Linked DNA regions of Kordia sp. SMS9. Each later gene encodes a partner of the first gene's protein in a complex. Links are inferred from orthologs where the notes say so. Each region holds a gene or a part of one and is shown in the gene's direction. Other genes may lie near its edges.

Evidence for each region.
Region 2: the proteins of dnaG (region 1) and dnaB are in contact, whole or in part, in a crystal structure (PDB 2R6A), measured with the Geobacillus stearothermophilus proteins. The link is inferred for Kordia sp. SMS9 from one-to-one orthologs. Residues at the interface, in WP_049624496.1 of Geobacillus stearothermophilus: Lys456, Leu457, Leu458, Pro459, Ala460, Asn463, Ala464, Leu467, Leu535, Leu536, Ile537, Ala538, Gln544, Glu545, Asp548, Tyr549, His552; in WP_033016901.1 of Geobacillus stearothermophilus: Ser13, Glu15, Ala16, Gln18, Glu91, Leu92, Asp94, Ala95, Val96, Pro97, Thr98, Ala99, Ala100, Asn101, Tyr104, Tyr105, Ile108.

What each region holds. Positions count from the first base shown.
Region 1 is NZ_CP031153.1:2,243,153-2,250,871, forward strand. The notes cover bases 2,224-5,104. They hold dnaG (DNA primase), read left to right. Parts: upstream 2,224-2,623; coding sequence 2,624-4,585; downstream 4,586-5,104. Other genes in these bases: KORDIASMS9_RS09755 (erythromycin esterase family protein), read left to right, coding at 2,224-2,508; KORDIASMS9_RS09765 (response regulator transcription factor), read right to left, coding at 5,103-5,104. Outside these bases: KORDIASMS9_RS09750 (hypothetical protein), read left to right, coding at 1-803; more of KORDIASMS9_RS09755, read left to right, coding at 1,216-2,223; more of KORDIASMS9_RS09765, read right to left, coding at 5,105-5,732; nadE (NAD(+) synthase), read right to left, coding at 5,902-6,690; gliding motility lipoprotein GldB, read left to right, coding at 6,801-7,719. UniProt on the Escherichia coli protein: RNA polymerase that catalyzes the synthesis of short RNA molecules used as primers for DNA polymerase during DNA replication.
Region 2 is NZ_CP031153.1:3,587,962-3,595,757, forward strand. The notes cover bases 2,615-5,572. They hold dnaB (replicative DNA helicase), read left to right. Parts: upstream 2,615-3,297; coding sequence 3,298-4,848; downstream 4,849-5,572. Other genes in these bases: KORDIASMS9_RS15120 (acetyl-CoA carboxylase carboxyltransferase subunit alpha), read left to right, coding at 2,615-3,151; KORDIASMS9_RS15130 (lycopene cyclase family protein), read left to right, coding at 4,965-5,572. In the rest of the region: KORDIASMS9_RS15110 (LptF/LptG family permease), read left to right, coding at 169-1,248; KORDIASMS9_RS15115 (DMT family transporter), read left to right, coding at 1,235-2,146; more of KORDIASMS9_RS15120, read left to right, coding at 2,198-2,614; more of KORDIASMS9_RS15130, read left to right, coding at 5,573-6,107; KORDIASMS9_RS15135 (hypothetical protein), read left to right, coding at 6,187-6,990; KORDIASMS9_RS15140 (hypothetical protein), read left to right, coding at 7,172-7,678; KORDIASMS9_RS15145 (hypothetical protein), read left to right, coding at 7,698-7,796. UniProt on the Escherichia coli protein: The main replicative DNA helicase, it participates in initiation and elongation during chromosome replication. Travels ahead of the DNA replisome, separating dsDNA into templates for DNA synthesis.

The sequences.
Region 1 (7,719 bases):
AGAAAGCAGCCATGTTATCCGCAGCCAATATTGAATATCGTATGGCAAAAGTAAAGCGAGAATTGTTGACAGATTATTACGTTCAGGAAGACGGAACGTTTATTCGTTTAGGCGAAATTTTTGATTCACGTATTATTAAAAAACGTTCTATTCGTTACGATCGCCGTACAAAATCAGATATTATATTTGCTTTTGGTTTCAATAATGCAATTCAAGAAGGTGTATCGCTCAGTGACTCAGAGTATAGAATGGCAGGTTCACGCTTCTTTGAATTTGGAATTTTGTGGAGTACGCGTGTTGCCAAAAATCACAACTTTGTGCGTTTTTGCTACGGATTAACGCTGCAATACAACAGCTTAAAACCTACAGGAAATCGCTACTTTGTAGACAATAATAACGGATTAACAACTTTAGAACAATTTCCAAACGATTTGAATCGCTCCAAAATTCGAGTGACCAATTTAACTGTGCCGTTGTATTTTGAATTTGGACCTTCACGGAAAGTAGAAAACAAGCGTTTTGTACGTTACTATACCAACTCAAAATTCAAATTTGGAATTGGCGGTTATGTTGGAGTCAACTTAGCGGTAAAACAAAAATTGCGATATTCTGAAAATGGCGACAGAGTAGACCAAGAGATTCGAAGAAATTTCAATACCAATAATTTTGTTTACGGATTAGGTGCATATATTGGTTGGGATAGTATGAGCTTGTATTGTAAATACGATTTGTCACCAATCTTCAAAAGTCCAAACGCGGAACAACGCAACATTTCGCTTGGTGTGCGCTTGGATGTGTTTTAAATTGGAAACTAGATGTTAGACATTAGCTGTTAGTATTGAGAAGTGAGATATATGCTCTCAATACTAACATCTCACTACTCACTACTAAAAAAAACCAACACGTCACTTCGAGTAAAATCTTGAAAAGATTTTGTATCGAGAAGTACTTTGCTATTAAAAGGTTATCGGGAATTAGATCATATTCTCTAAAACGAAAATAGTCTTTAAACTCGTCTCAATACTAACAGCTCACTACTCACTACTAAAAAAGACAACACGTCACTTCGAGTAAAATCTTGAAAAGATTTTGTATCGAGAAGTACTTTGCTATTAAAAGGTTATCGGGAATTAGATCATATTCTCTAAAACGAAAATAGTCTTTAAACTCGTCTCAATACTAACAGCTCACAACTCACTACTAAAAAACACACACATGAAAATAGCAACCATACTCATTGCAATTTGTTTCTCGCTTTGCGCGAATGGACAAAGTTTGTCACAAGAAATCAACAAGACTAAAACACTGCTACATTTCGATACTCCAGAAACGTTAGACGCTTCACTTGATGCACTTGTAGCGCAAATAGGAGACAAGCGCATTGTGGCTTTGGGTGAAGATACACACGGAACCAAAGAATTTTATGAACTCCGTGCGGCAATCACCAAAAAACTTATTCAAGAAAAAGGATTCAACTTGGTTATCTTGGAAAATCCGTATGAAGATTTGGAAGCTTTATCGCAAAACTTGCAAACACAACCGATAGATTCACTCATAAAAACACATCTTTTTTCCATCTATCAAACGGAAAGTATGAAAAACTTTTTACAATGGTTACAAACGTACAATCAAACACATACGCCCATTGTATTTAAAGGTTGTGACGATTCGTATCGTGAACTATTGCCCGAAATGATTTCTATTGAATTGAAATCGAACATAACACCCGAAATGACCAATATTTTAAAAGAATTTCATGAACGTGTAACAGTAGAGGCAAGTGACTTTTATGTAAAATATCCTGATAAAAAACCTGTAAAAATTGACAATTACGGATATTATAGAGAAGTCTACCGTTTAATTCTTCAACTTGAAAAGGAAATCAAAAAAGAAAACAGTTCCTCCAAGTATTTGGACGAATTACTACTCAATGCAAAGAATTCCTATATCAATTATGAAATGATTTACACGGGAAAAATAATAACGCGCGACATTGTTATGGCAGAACGTGTAGCATTTTTTGCAAAAGATCCGAAGGCTAAAATTATCGTTTGGGCGCACAATGCGCATATTTCCAAAGAAGTAATCATTGACAACGAAATTGGCTTGATGGGCAGAAATCTAAAACAAGAATTTCCTAATGAATACGTAGCAATTGCCATGAGTAGTTTTAGCGGAAGCTATTCACATATAAAAAAGCGACTCATCAATGACGATCACGATTATGGCGATCAGCTTTATGAGGCTAACTATCCAACGCCGCCCGCAAATACCTTTGAAGAAAAATTAGGGCAAAACACTTCGGAAGCGTATTATTTTCACATCAATCAAAACATACAAAAAAGCTGTGCACAATTGCCAAAGCAAAAACTAAAACTCTTTGGCTACGGTATGAATGATGAAAAAGATTATTACGAAGTCAATCCTGCTCTGATGTATGATTATGTAGTTTTTGTCAAAAAAACGAATGCCACAAAACCGTTATTTAATTATGAACAGAAAAAATAAGTTTAGTACAGGGGATTAGCGAAAAAAGAGATACTGACCAAAGTATCTCTTTTTTTAGTCAATATTAGCGGAAACTTAGTACTTTTGAAGTTCATTCCTAAAAATCCCGAAACCATTGATTTCAAAATCAACCATAGATGCTGTATTTGATACTTCTCGCGTAGAAGAAGTAATTGGCGATTTTGTACAACTCAAAAAATCGGGAAGTAACTTCAAAGGATTAAGTCCATTCTCAGACGAACGAACACCGTCGTTTATGGTGTCGCCCGTAAAACAAATTTGGAAAGATTTTAGTTCGGGAAAAGGCGGAAATGTGGTAGCATTTCTTATGGAACACGAGCATTTTACCTATCCAGAAGCGATTCGGTATTTGGCGAATAAATACGGAATTGAAATAGAAGAAACGGAACGTACGGACGAAGAAAAAGCCTTAGCCAACGAAAAAGAAAGTATGTATTTGGTGTCAGAATACGCCAAAAAATATCATCAAGAAATATTGTGGGATTCACCGCAAGGAAAAGCCATCGGACTTACCTATTTTAAAGAACGTGGTTTTTCCATGGAAACCATCAAAAAATTTGGTTTGGGATATGCGTTGGACGAATGGAGCGCGTTTACAGATGCAGCATTAAAAGAAGGCTACAATCTTACGTATTTAGAAAAAACAGGTGTCACAATTGTTAAAGGTGAAAAACGTTTTGATCGTTTCAAAGGACGTGTCATGTTTCCCATTCACAGCATGAGCGGACGCGTATTGGGTTTTGGTGGACGAATTTTAACAAACGATAAAAAAGCAGCCAAATATCTCAATTCACCCGAAAGTGATATCTATCATAAAAGTAAAGTTCTCTACGGTTTATACTATGCAAAACAGGCAATTGCCAAAGAAGATAACTGTTATTTGGTAGAAGGCTACACGGATGTCATTCAAATGCATCAAGCGGGAATTCACAATGTGGTTTCCTCTTCGGGAACTGCCTTAACGGCGGAACAAATCCGTTTGATCAACCGTTTAACGAAAAATATTACCATTCTCTATGACGGAGATGCGGCAGGAATTCGGGCATCGCTTCGTGGAGTTGATTTAATTTTGGAACAAGGAATGAACGTGCGCGTGTGTACCTTTCCAGAAGGAGAAGATCCAGATAGTTTTACCAAAAACAATGCGTTGGAAGATGTGTTGGCGTACTTTGAAAACAATGTAAAAGATTTTATCAGTTACAAAGCTTCTTTATTGATGGAAGTTGCCAAAAATGATCCCATCAAAAAGGCAGAAGTCATCAATGACATGATGTCGAGTATTTCCAGAGTATCCGATCGCATCAAACAGGAATTATACTTGCGTGAAACGTCTCGTATCATGGACATTTCGGAAGAAGTGTTGTTTGCCACTTTGGCGCAATTGCAAAACAAAAACGTCAAGGAAGCCAACAAAAAAATCAAGCAAGAAAAAAAGGCGTTTGATGTCATCAAAACCGAAAAAAAGGCAGAAAGTGTCGATCAACAATATGTTTTAGAGCGAAAAATCATTGAAATATTACTACTCTACGGAAACATGGATGCTACATTTGAAGACTTGATTTTAAAAGAAGACGAAGACGGCGAACTCAAAATGGAGCGCGAATTGTTTGATGCCAAAGTGTTTCAAAAGCTCTACTTAGATTTACAGCAAGACGAAATTGATCTGGCAAATGAAAAATTTCAAAAAATATATTATAGAGCTATTGAAAAACTCAATGAAACAGGCACTTTAGAATTGGATACGTTTGTCAATGAAATAGAACCGGAAGTAGCGAGTGAAGTCACAGATATTCTCATGCGCGAAGAACGCTACGAATTGCACAATTGGGAAGCGCAAAACATTTTCGTAAAACCCAAAGAAGAAACCATTGCACAATTAACAAGCGAAACCATCTTGACCTTGCGTTGTTTCTTGATCAATCTTAAAATAGAAGAACTTAAGTTGAGTCTTTCTCCAGATACTAAAATAGAAGAAGCGCAAAACGTATTGGAAGATATCATAAATTACAATATGTTAAAAAAATCATTGTCTGAACAATTAAAAAGAGTGTTGTAAAAAACTACTTCTCTTAACGAATATGATTTTTATATCAAACTCGTTAACTTCCAAACGTCCCATCGAGTGATTTTTTGAAATAAAATGAAGAAAAATTGTATCGAGATGTGCTTGTGAAAAATAGCATACATTAATAGTATCGACTCTAGTGAATGCACATTTGAAAACTCTTACTAATTATTCTTGAGGTAAAAAACGTCACTAGAGAAGTTTACGAAGTGGCAGTCTGTTTATTGTATCACATGATTGTTCTTTGGAGTCACAGATTACCACTCTCCAATCAAGTTGGAGATCGCAAAGACGTTTCAAATAATACCATTTTATGTGTAAATTGGTATAAGTACAAAAAAACTCAATACTAATATCTCAATACTCAATACTAAATACTATCAAAAAGAATAAAAAGGCTATCGAGCGTAGTCGAGATAAAAAAAATGATGATATGCACATCATAAAATATACATATCATCATCAAAATTTTTACTGTAGTAAAGGGAAATCTTTACATAAAATGCAATTACAGTAATTCCAATGCTTTCGCTTGTTGTAGTAAATCAACTAAGTTGTCTACATTCAGCTTACGCATTAGGCGAGCTTTGTACGTGCTCACAGTTTTTTCGTTCAGATTTAGCTCTTCAGCAACATGTTTGTTACGTTTACCAGAAGCTAAAAGTTTTAACACTTCTACTTCTCTTGTAGACAAACGTCTGAAGAATCTGCGGGGTTTGTTTGTGCTTTCATCAAATGCTAATCGTTGCGCTAACTCATTACTAATGTAAATGCCTCCATTTACAACTTTCATAATAGCTTCTTTAATCACATTTGTAGCTACGGATTTTGATAAGTAACCAGAAGCTCCAGCTCTCAATGTGCTTACAGCGTAAACATCTTCTGAGTGTGAGCTAAACATAATTACTTTCACGTCGGCGAAGTCTTTTTTAAGTCTTCTTAAAGCAGTAATTCCATTGACCTCAGGGATGTCCATCTCAAGTAAAACAACATCTACTGTTTCTTGACTAATAAAGTCAAACAATTCAGAAGTTGTAGCAGCTTTTCCTAATACATCAATCTCAGTAGAGTTCTTGAACAAAGATTTAATTCCTTTTCGAACAATGGGATGATTGTCTGCAATTAATACTTTAACCATAATTTAGTTTTTAAAGTTATTATTAAATCAGACCATCAGATAAAGAAAGTTTCGTTCATGGATATGTCATGCAAACATAAAAACGGATCAATTTTTATTTCAGGTTTAGGGGGTCTGTAGTGACAAATTTAAACAAATTTTTATAAAAACTATTAAAAAAGGTGATTTTTTATGTAAGATTTTGCGGTATTGAGCAGACTGGAATTGGAATCATTTTATGTTGGTTCGCAGTATTATATCTTTTGTAAATTTTGAACACTTCTTGTTGTCTTCCAGTAAAGTCTTCGATTGTTTTTCCTGCATCGTCCATACGCATTGCCCACTCTAACTCGTCGTAGTTCGCGCCAATCTGGTCTTCATCGCTTCGGGCATCGCCAAACAAACCATCAGATGGCGCTGCTTTCATAATAGATTCTGGCACTTTTAAAGCGTCTCCTAATTGATATACTTCGCTTTTCATTAAGTCAGCAATTGGACTTAAATCTACACCGCCATCACCATATTTAGTATAAAAACCTACGCCAAAATCTTCTACTTTATTTCCAGTTCCTGCCACCAATCTTCCTAGTAAACCAGCGTGATAATACAATGTAGTCATACGTAAACGCGCTCTGGTGTTTGCTAGTGCCATGTCAACGGTTGCTTGAGCGCCTTCCAAAGAAACTTCTGTTTTAAACTCTTCAAAAACGGGCGTCAAATCTACACGCGTATCCGTGACATTGTCAAAACGTTCTTTCAATTGTTTGATATGTTCCTGCGCACGCGTCACGTGACTTTTTGCTTGATGAATTGGCATTTCAATACATAATGTTGGCAATCCTGTTTTCGCACATAAAGAAGACGTTACTGCCGAGTCAATTCCACCCGAAACTCCTACAACAAATCCATTCACTCTTGCGTTGGTAGCGTACTCTTTTAACCATGCTACAATATGGTCTATAACCTTGTCAGTTTGCATATTTTTCAATTTTTTTACAAGATAAAAAAAGTAACTTTGCAGTCAAAGACAGTTGCGTAATAAAATTTATAGGTAGAAGTTGCGTTACTTTATCGAGTGATATAAAAATTATGATAAAAAAGCTAGTGTATCTGTGTGTATTATTGGTCATTGGATGTGCCAAAGAAAATTCGCTTGAAAAAGAAATTGCGGCAATTCCGTTAGATGTAAATGTCGTTCGTTTTGATCAAGTTTTTTTAGATGCAACACCATCCGACTTGCCAAAACTAAAAAAAGCATATCCGTTATTTTTTCCAAGCAATGTTCCTGATTCTACATGGATTTACACCATGAATGATCCTTTACAAAAAGAATTGAAAACAGAGATTGATGCTGTTTTTTCAGACTTTGCATCTGTACATCGCAATATGAAGTCCGTCTTGCAACATATAGCGTTTTACTTTCCCGAATACAAGACGCCAAAAGTATTTACGGTAACTTCTGAAGATTATCGCAAAAAAGTCATTCTGCTTAAAGATAAAATTCTAATTGCACTCAATATATATTTAGGAGCAGATCATCCATTTTATGAAGGTATTCAGCAATACATTTCGCATAATTTTGAAAAAGAAATGATTCCTGTGGATATTGCTACAGAGTTTGCCTTTACTCAAGTGCCGCCTTTACGGGAACGTTCTTTTTTAGGGAAAATGATTTACTATGGAAAAATACAATATATTACGTCATTATTAGTGCCAAAAGTAAGTACAGCAATGCAATTTGGATATACAAAACAGCAAGCAAATTGGGCATCAGTAAATGAAACGCAAATTTGGACGCACTTTATTGAAAAAGATTTGTTGTATAGCACGGATCAAAAATTAGAGGCGCGTTTTTTGAATGTAGCGCCATTCTCCAAATTTTATTTAGCCTTAGACAACGAATCTCCAGGTGGAATTGGTCGCTTTATAGGATATCGTATTGTGAAAGCATATATGGAAAATAATGATGTATCTTTGCAAAATCTTTTGGGGAAATCTTCCAAAGAAA
Region 2 (7,796 bases), 1.3 Mb from region 1 along the record:
ATTTTAAAACGTCATTCTGAACTTGATTCAGAATCTCATCAAACTGATTTTCAACTGTTATGAGAAACCGAATCAAGCCTGTCTTGAGCGACAGTTGAAAGGTTCGGTTTGACGAAATATTGACTTTTAGACAACCACTATAAAAGATAATTATTAAAATTAAAATTTGTGAAAATATTAGATTGGTACATCATTAAAAAATACCTGCTCACATTCTCTGTAATGTTGTTGCTATTCATTCCTATCGGAATTATGGTTGATATTTCTGAAAATATTGACAAAATGCTTGCCTCGGAAGCGCCAGTAGATGAAATTGTAACGTATTATGTGAATTTTGTCCTCTACTTTGCCAATCTCTTATTTCCTATATTTCTATTCCTTTCGGTGATTTGGTTTACCTCCAAAATGGCAAATGACACGGAGATTATCGCGATATTAAGCTCAGGAGTTTCGTATTTGCGTTTCTTGCGACCGTTTTTAGTAGCGGCATCTGTGGTTGCGATTGTGGCTTTTGTCATGGGAATGTACGTAGTGCCAAACGCCAGCAAAGGTTTCAATGAATTTCGATTTGAATACATCAAAAAAGGACGAAAAAAAGTACGTGACAATGCTGAAATCTACAAGCAAGTCACCAACAATGATTTTGTGTATCTAAAAAGCTTTAACTTCAAAAGTAAGCGTGGAGACAATTTTACTTTAGAACATTTTGAAGACAATAAATTAATCTATAAAATACAATCACGTACTCTAAAATACAACGAAAAAGACAGCACCTATACGTTACGTGGTTACAAAAAACGCATCATCGGCGCCATGAACGACAGCTTGATTAGCGAGCGTACATTAGATACTATTTTTCCATTTGATGTGGAAGATCTAACGCCAGTTACGTACATGGCAGAAACGCTCAACTATCAAGAATTGGATGAATTCATTGATAAAGAACGAAAATCTGGTTCGCCCAATGTGAGCAAGCATTTATTGGTAAAATACAAACGTTGGAGTTTGCCAATTACGGCATTCATTCTCACTATAATTGCAGTTGCGGTATCTTCTATGAAACGTAGAGGAGGAATGGGTGTCAACCTCGCTTTCGGAATTGCGATTGCATTTATTTATATCTTTTTCGATAAAATATTTGGCACGATGGCAGAAAAATCTGGGTTTTCGCCAATGTTAGCCGTTTGGGTACCAAATGTGGTCTTTGGAGTGCTCGCCTTATATCTATTGTACAATGCTAGGCGATAAACTCAAAAACTACCTTCATTTACACCTATTAGTATTTATTGCGGGTTTTACGGCAATTCTCGGGAAACTTATTACGATCGAAGCCATTCCGCTCGTGTGGTTTCGGATGTTACTTGCAGGAATTTTGATGTTTGCGTTTATCAAAGTTTCTAAGATCAATCTCAACATATCACTAAAAACATTTTCAAAATTTGCAGTTGCTGGAATTGTGGTGGCATTGCATTGGATTACCTTTTTTGGTGCCATTGATGTTTCAAACGTATCCATAACACTCGTTATGTTTTCCACAGGCGGATTTTTTGCGTCATTTATAGAACCCATCATCTACCGTAGAAAAATAATATGGTATGAAATTATTTTTGGAATTATTGTAATTATTGGTGTTTCCATCATTATGAACAGTGAATTCAAATATATCAACGGAATCATTTTAGGAATCATCTCAGCATTTTTATCGGCATTATTTTCAGTATTGAACGGGAAATTTGTTGAAAAACATGACGCTTCAACCATTTCTTTTTACGAATTTATTTGTGGAGTAGCATTCATATCAATCTATTTGGCGTTTGCTGCAGATGGTTTTTCTAAAGAAAACTTCTTCATACTCAGTACAAATGATTGGCTCTATATATTCATATTGGCTTCTGTTTGTACTGCGTACGCATTTATTGCATCAACACACATAATGCGATACATAAGCCCATACACGGTTGTGTTAACCTATAATTTAGAAATTATTTACGGAATCATTTTAGAATTCATCATATTTCCAGAAGAAGAAAAAATGGGCTCCGGATTTTACTACGGAAGCTTGCTTGTCATCGCTACAGTTTTGGCAAATGGAATTCTAAAAAATCGCAGAAAAATAAAATCCGCAAGTGGCATAGATAATTCCTAAATTAAAGTTTTATATTTGTAAACTGAAACAACTAAACATACCCTCAAAAGCATGGAATATTTAGATTTTGAGCTGCCTATAAAAGAACTAGAAGATCAGCTAACGAAATGTGTGGCAATTGGACATGAAAGTGATATTGATGTTACGGAAACTTGCCAGCAGATCGAGAAAAAATTGGCAGCGACTAAAAAAGATATATACAAAAACCTAACGGCATGGCAACGTGTGCAATTATCACGTCATCCCAACAGACCGTATACTTTAGATTACATTAAAGCGTTGTGTGGCGATTCTTTCTTAGAATTACATGGCGATCGTAATGTAAGTGATGACAAAGCTATGATTGGTGGTTTGGGGAAAATTGGCGATCAATCGTATATGTTTATTGGACAACAAAAAGGCTTCAATACGAAAACCCGTCAATACCGTAATTTCGGAATGGCAAACCCTGAAGGATACAGAAAAGCATTGCGCTTAATGAAATCGGCAGAAAAATTCGGAATTCCTGTCGTAACTTTGATTGATACTCCAGGCGCTTATCCAGGATTGGAAGCAGAAGAACGCGGACAAGGAGAAGCAATTGCCCGAAATATTTTAGAAATGACACGTTTAAAAGTGCCAATCATAACCGTAATTATTGGTGAAGGCGCTTCTGGTGGAGCATTAGGAATAGGTGTTGGCGATAAAGTACTCATGTTAGAAAACTCATGGTACTCTGTAATTTCTCCAGAAAACTGTTCCTCTATCTTATGGAGAAGCTGGGAACACAAAGAAAAAGCAGCAGAAGCTTTAAAATTGACGGCAACCGATGCGATGAAAATTAAAGTTATTGACGAAATCATCAATGAACCACTTGGTGGCGCGCATAACGATCGCGAAAACACCTTCACAGCAGTTCGTGATGCCATTGTTGCCAATTATGACAAATTAAAAAACTTATCACAAGAGGATTTAGTAATTTCACGCATGGAGAAGTATTCAAAAATGGGTGAATTTAAAGGATAAACCTATATTACATAGGAAGCGTTTAAAATCCGAAGTGAAGACTTCGGATTTTTTTTCCGCTTATCAACAAAAAAAAGAACTTATCAACATAGTTGTGAGTATAAAATAAACGCTAACACGTAAAACAATTAGTTACATTCGCAGTCATGGAAAATGTAAACCCTAAGCAATCATATAAAACTGATAAAAGCAATCTAATAAGTCTCGAAAGAGGAAAATTACCTCCACAAGCCATCGATTTAGAAGAAGTGGTACTTGGCGCCATGATGATTGACAAAAAAGGTGTAGATGAGGTGATTGACATCTTGAGTCCAGAAGCGTTTTACAAAGAAGCCAACAAATTGGTATACGAAGCCATTTTTCAATTATTTGAAAATTCAGAACCGATTGACTTACTCACGGTTTCTTCTCAGCTCCGTAAAAATGCAAACTTAGAGATTGTCGGTGGCGATTTCTACCTGATTTCACTCACGCAAAAAGTATCGTCTTCTGCGCATATTGAATTTCACGCACGTATCATTCTGCAAAAATTCATTCAACGTAGTTTGATCAAAATCTCCAATGAAATTATTGAAGATGCATACGATGAAACGACGGACGTTTTCTCTTTATTGGACAAAGCAGAATCGCGTTTGTATGAAGTCACCCAGGGAAACATTAAAAAATCGTCGGAAACGGCGCAAAGTTTGGTCATTCAAGCCAAGAAAAAAATTGAAGAAATCTCTAACAAAGAAGGTTTAAGTGGTATTCCAACAGGATTTACACAACTAGACAAACTAACTTCTGGATGGCAACCAAGTGATTTAATCATTGTAGCGGCGCGTCCAGGTATGGGAAAAACGGCGTTGACTTTATCCATGGCAAGAAACATTGCGGTAGATCAAAATATTCCTGTTGCTTTCTTTTCACTGGAGATGGCTTCTGTACAGTTAATTACACGTTTAATTTCTTCAGAAACTGGCTTGTCTTCAGAAAAATTACGTACAGGAAAATTAGCAAAACACGAGTGGGAACAACTCAACGTAAAAGTAAAAGGACTTGAAAAAGCACCTTTATTCATTGATGATACGCCATCACTTTCTATTTTCGATTTACGAGCAAAAGCGCGACGTTTAGCTTCGCAACATGGCATCAAAATGATTATGATTGATTACTTGCAATTAATGACTGCAGGTGGAAGTCAAAAAGGAGGAAACCGTGAACAGGAAATTTCAACGATTTCGCGAAACCTAAAAGCCTTGGCAAAAGAATTGAATGTACCAGTAATTGCCTTATCGCAGTTATCGCGTGCGGTGGAAACACGTGGAGGAAGCAAGCGACCGTTACTTTCCGATTTACGTGAATCGGGAGCAATTGAGCAAGATGCAGATATTGTATCCTTTATTTACCGTCCAGAATACTACAAAATTGAAGAATGGGATGATGAAGAGCGTTCGCCAACCGAAGGACAAGCGGAATTCATTGTGGCAAAACACAGAAATGGTGGTTTGGACAACATTCGATTGAAATTTATTGGACACTTAGGTAAGTTTGATAACTTAGAAACCTTTGATTCTCCATTCGAATTCCATTCAAAAATGAACGATGCAGCCAACGATGATACGTTCAGAACCGAGAATTTACCAAGTGCTGACGAAGCGTTTGGAAGTTCTATGAACGATGATTTTAATCCAGATGATAACGAAGTTCCTTTCTAAAAGAATTCCGTATTTTTATAGCGATTTAATTTGTCATTCCTGCGTAGGCAGGAATCTACTTTTGAAACTCTTTGGATTCCTGCCTTCGCAGGAATGATAAAAAATAAAAGCTTTACATGAAATATGACTACATCATTGCCGGATCAGGATGCGCAGGGTTAAGCTTGTTGTACCGAATGTTGACAGCTCCGCAATTGTGTAAAAAGCAAATTTTAGTCATAGATAAATCGCAAAAAAATAAAAACGATCGCACGTGGTGTTTTTGGGAAAAAGGTAAAGGATTATTTGAACCGATTGTGACGCATCAATGGGAAACTTTGGAGTTTCTTTCGGATGACTTTACGCGTAAATTTGACATGCCCACATATCGTTACAAAATGATTCAAGGCATTGATTTTTACAATCATGTGATCAATTTTGCGAAAGAATTTGAAAATGTAAGTTTTATTTCGGAAAGTATTACAACGATTCAATCTGAAAACAATCTTGCGGAAGTCATCACAGAAAAAGCAGTTTACAAAGCTGCATACGTGTTTAATTCTACGAATCTTTTTCACCCTAAAATGGACACTTCAAACTCGTTATTGCAACATTTTGAAGGTTGGGTAATCAAAACAAAAACACCTGTTTTCGACGCAACAGTAGGACGATTGATGGATTTTAGACTGTCACAACAACACGGCACAACCTTTATGTACGTATTGCCCACAAGTGAAACCGAAGCGTTGGTAGAATATACCTTATTCACTGAAAAAGTATTGGAAAAAGAGGAGTACAAAGCGGAATTGAAATCGTACATTCAAAATTATCTACAAATTGAAGAGTATGAGATTCAGCATACTGAATTTGGCATCATTCCGATGTCATTAGCGAAATTTTCTAGAAACGTTCCGAACGAAAAATACATCATTAATATTGGAACTGCGGGCGGATTTACGAAAGCGAGTAGTGGTTATACGTTTCAATTCGTTCAAAAACATACCGAAAACATCATTGAATTATTACAACACGGAAAATATCCAAATCCAGCATTGACGTTTCGCGATAAGATGTTTCAATGGTATGATCGGACGCTTTTAGAAGTCATTCTTTCTGAAAAACTACAAGGAAAAGAAATCTTTGCGACAATGTTTAAAAAACTTCCTATCGAAACGATTTTGGCATTTTTAGGCAACGAAAGTACCTTTTGGGAAGATTTAAAAATTATGGGGAGTTTGCCTATTGGACCATTTTTGACTTCTGGGATAAAGCAGTTGTGAATGTAGTTTTTTTGTAGTAAAAAAATTATATATTGCATTTTATTACTATATTTAATGTAGTAAAATAAATACAGTTTCAATGAAGCCAACTTTAACATTATATCAGAAAATTCAATTTTTTTTTGATAAAGCTAAAATCCCAACTGCTTATGTTCTTTTTCTTTACATAACAATTATACAGTATATTCCTAAAGACTTAATATCAAAAGAGTTTAAAGAGATTAGTTTATTGCCAGCCGCAATAACTCTTGGTATTATTGTATTAAGAATTTTCTTTGATATTTATAAAAAAGTTAATCAACCTCAGCGAAATTTACCTTTTTTTGAATCTTGGAATGCTTTGGTTGAATCTAAAGAGTTTTCATCATCTTTTGAAAAACGTATTTTTGATGATAAAGTAATTAATTTAAAAGTTATAGGTGTCTCTTTACGATTCTATTGGCCGTTCATAAAAAAGATTATAGAGAAATTTTTGCAAGAGGATAAGAAATTTGAATTCAATTTAACGCTAGCTATTCTAGATCCTGATTTTTATGAAGAAGCAGTTTTTGTTGATCAGAACTTTAGAGATAAATTCTTTATGCAGGTTAAAGCTACTATTCAAGATATTGAGTTCTTCAAAAAAGCATATTCAGGAGCAAAGAATTGTAAATGTAATATTGAACTTATTAGATATAAATTTTTAACACCATTTTACGGAGTTTCTTTTGATGATAAATTTTTATTTTTGGGAAATACTCACTGGAGGGATAGTATTTTTAAAAGTGCAGGTAATAGCTATAATATGTATGTTGAAGATGATGAGTTTAGTGGTTCTGAAAAAATAAAAATGTTTAATTCATGGTTTGATTATATTAGATCGAACCAATTACTAATAGAATAAAAAATATTTCTTTGCAAGAAGTGCTAACCTCAGTAAAAAATATACTCACCAATATATTTTTCACTCTAAGAATGAAGCAGTTGTGAATGTAGTGTAATATGACTACTTTTAAACAGCTCTATTTTTTAATGAATACTTATAGTATCACTCCATAAAACACTGCAAGCAATACACATTATTTATGAACTATTATTTCGATGATGAAGAAGTTGGACCTGCAAGAAAAACATCGCATCCAAACTTTGTAAAAGCAATGACGGCAGATTTTTATTATGATTGTACAGAGGAATATTCACCTTTTGGAAATGATGACGGTGCTGATATGTTATGTTATCTTCAAGATTGGTATCGCGCAAAAAAGCTTTTTCGAAATATTGTAAAGTGGTTATTTAATGAAATTGACGAAATGGGATTTAAATACCAAAGTAAACAATGTTCGCAAATACTAGATTTGGAAACATTGAGAAAAATTCAGGAAGAAGATGAATATATGTTGCTTTGTATGGACAATTCGATTATTGCTGCTGGATTTGGACAAATAAAAATCACAGGAAAAATTGATGCCAAATTAAAAGCGCTTACGTTCACAGCTATTGAAAGGCAATTGGTATTGGATGAAGGATATGATGAAGATTATCCAAATCGACTTAAAAAAATGAAGGAGGATTTAATGAAATTTGAATACTAGAAGAATATAAGTTTGTTTTATGAATATATTTTCTAAAATATTTGGCGGCACTAACAACTCCAAAAAGCAAGTATACACACATTACATACTGCAGGAATCAAAAAATGGCTATTCTTTA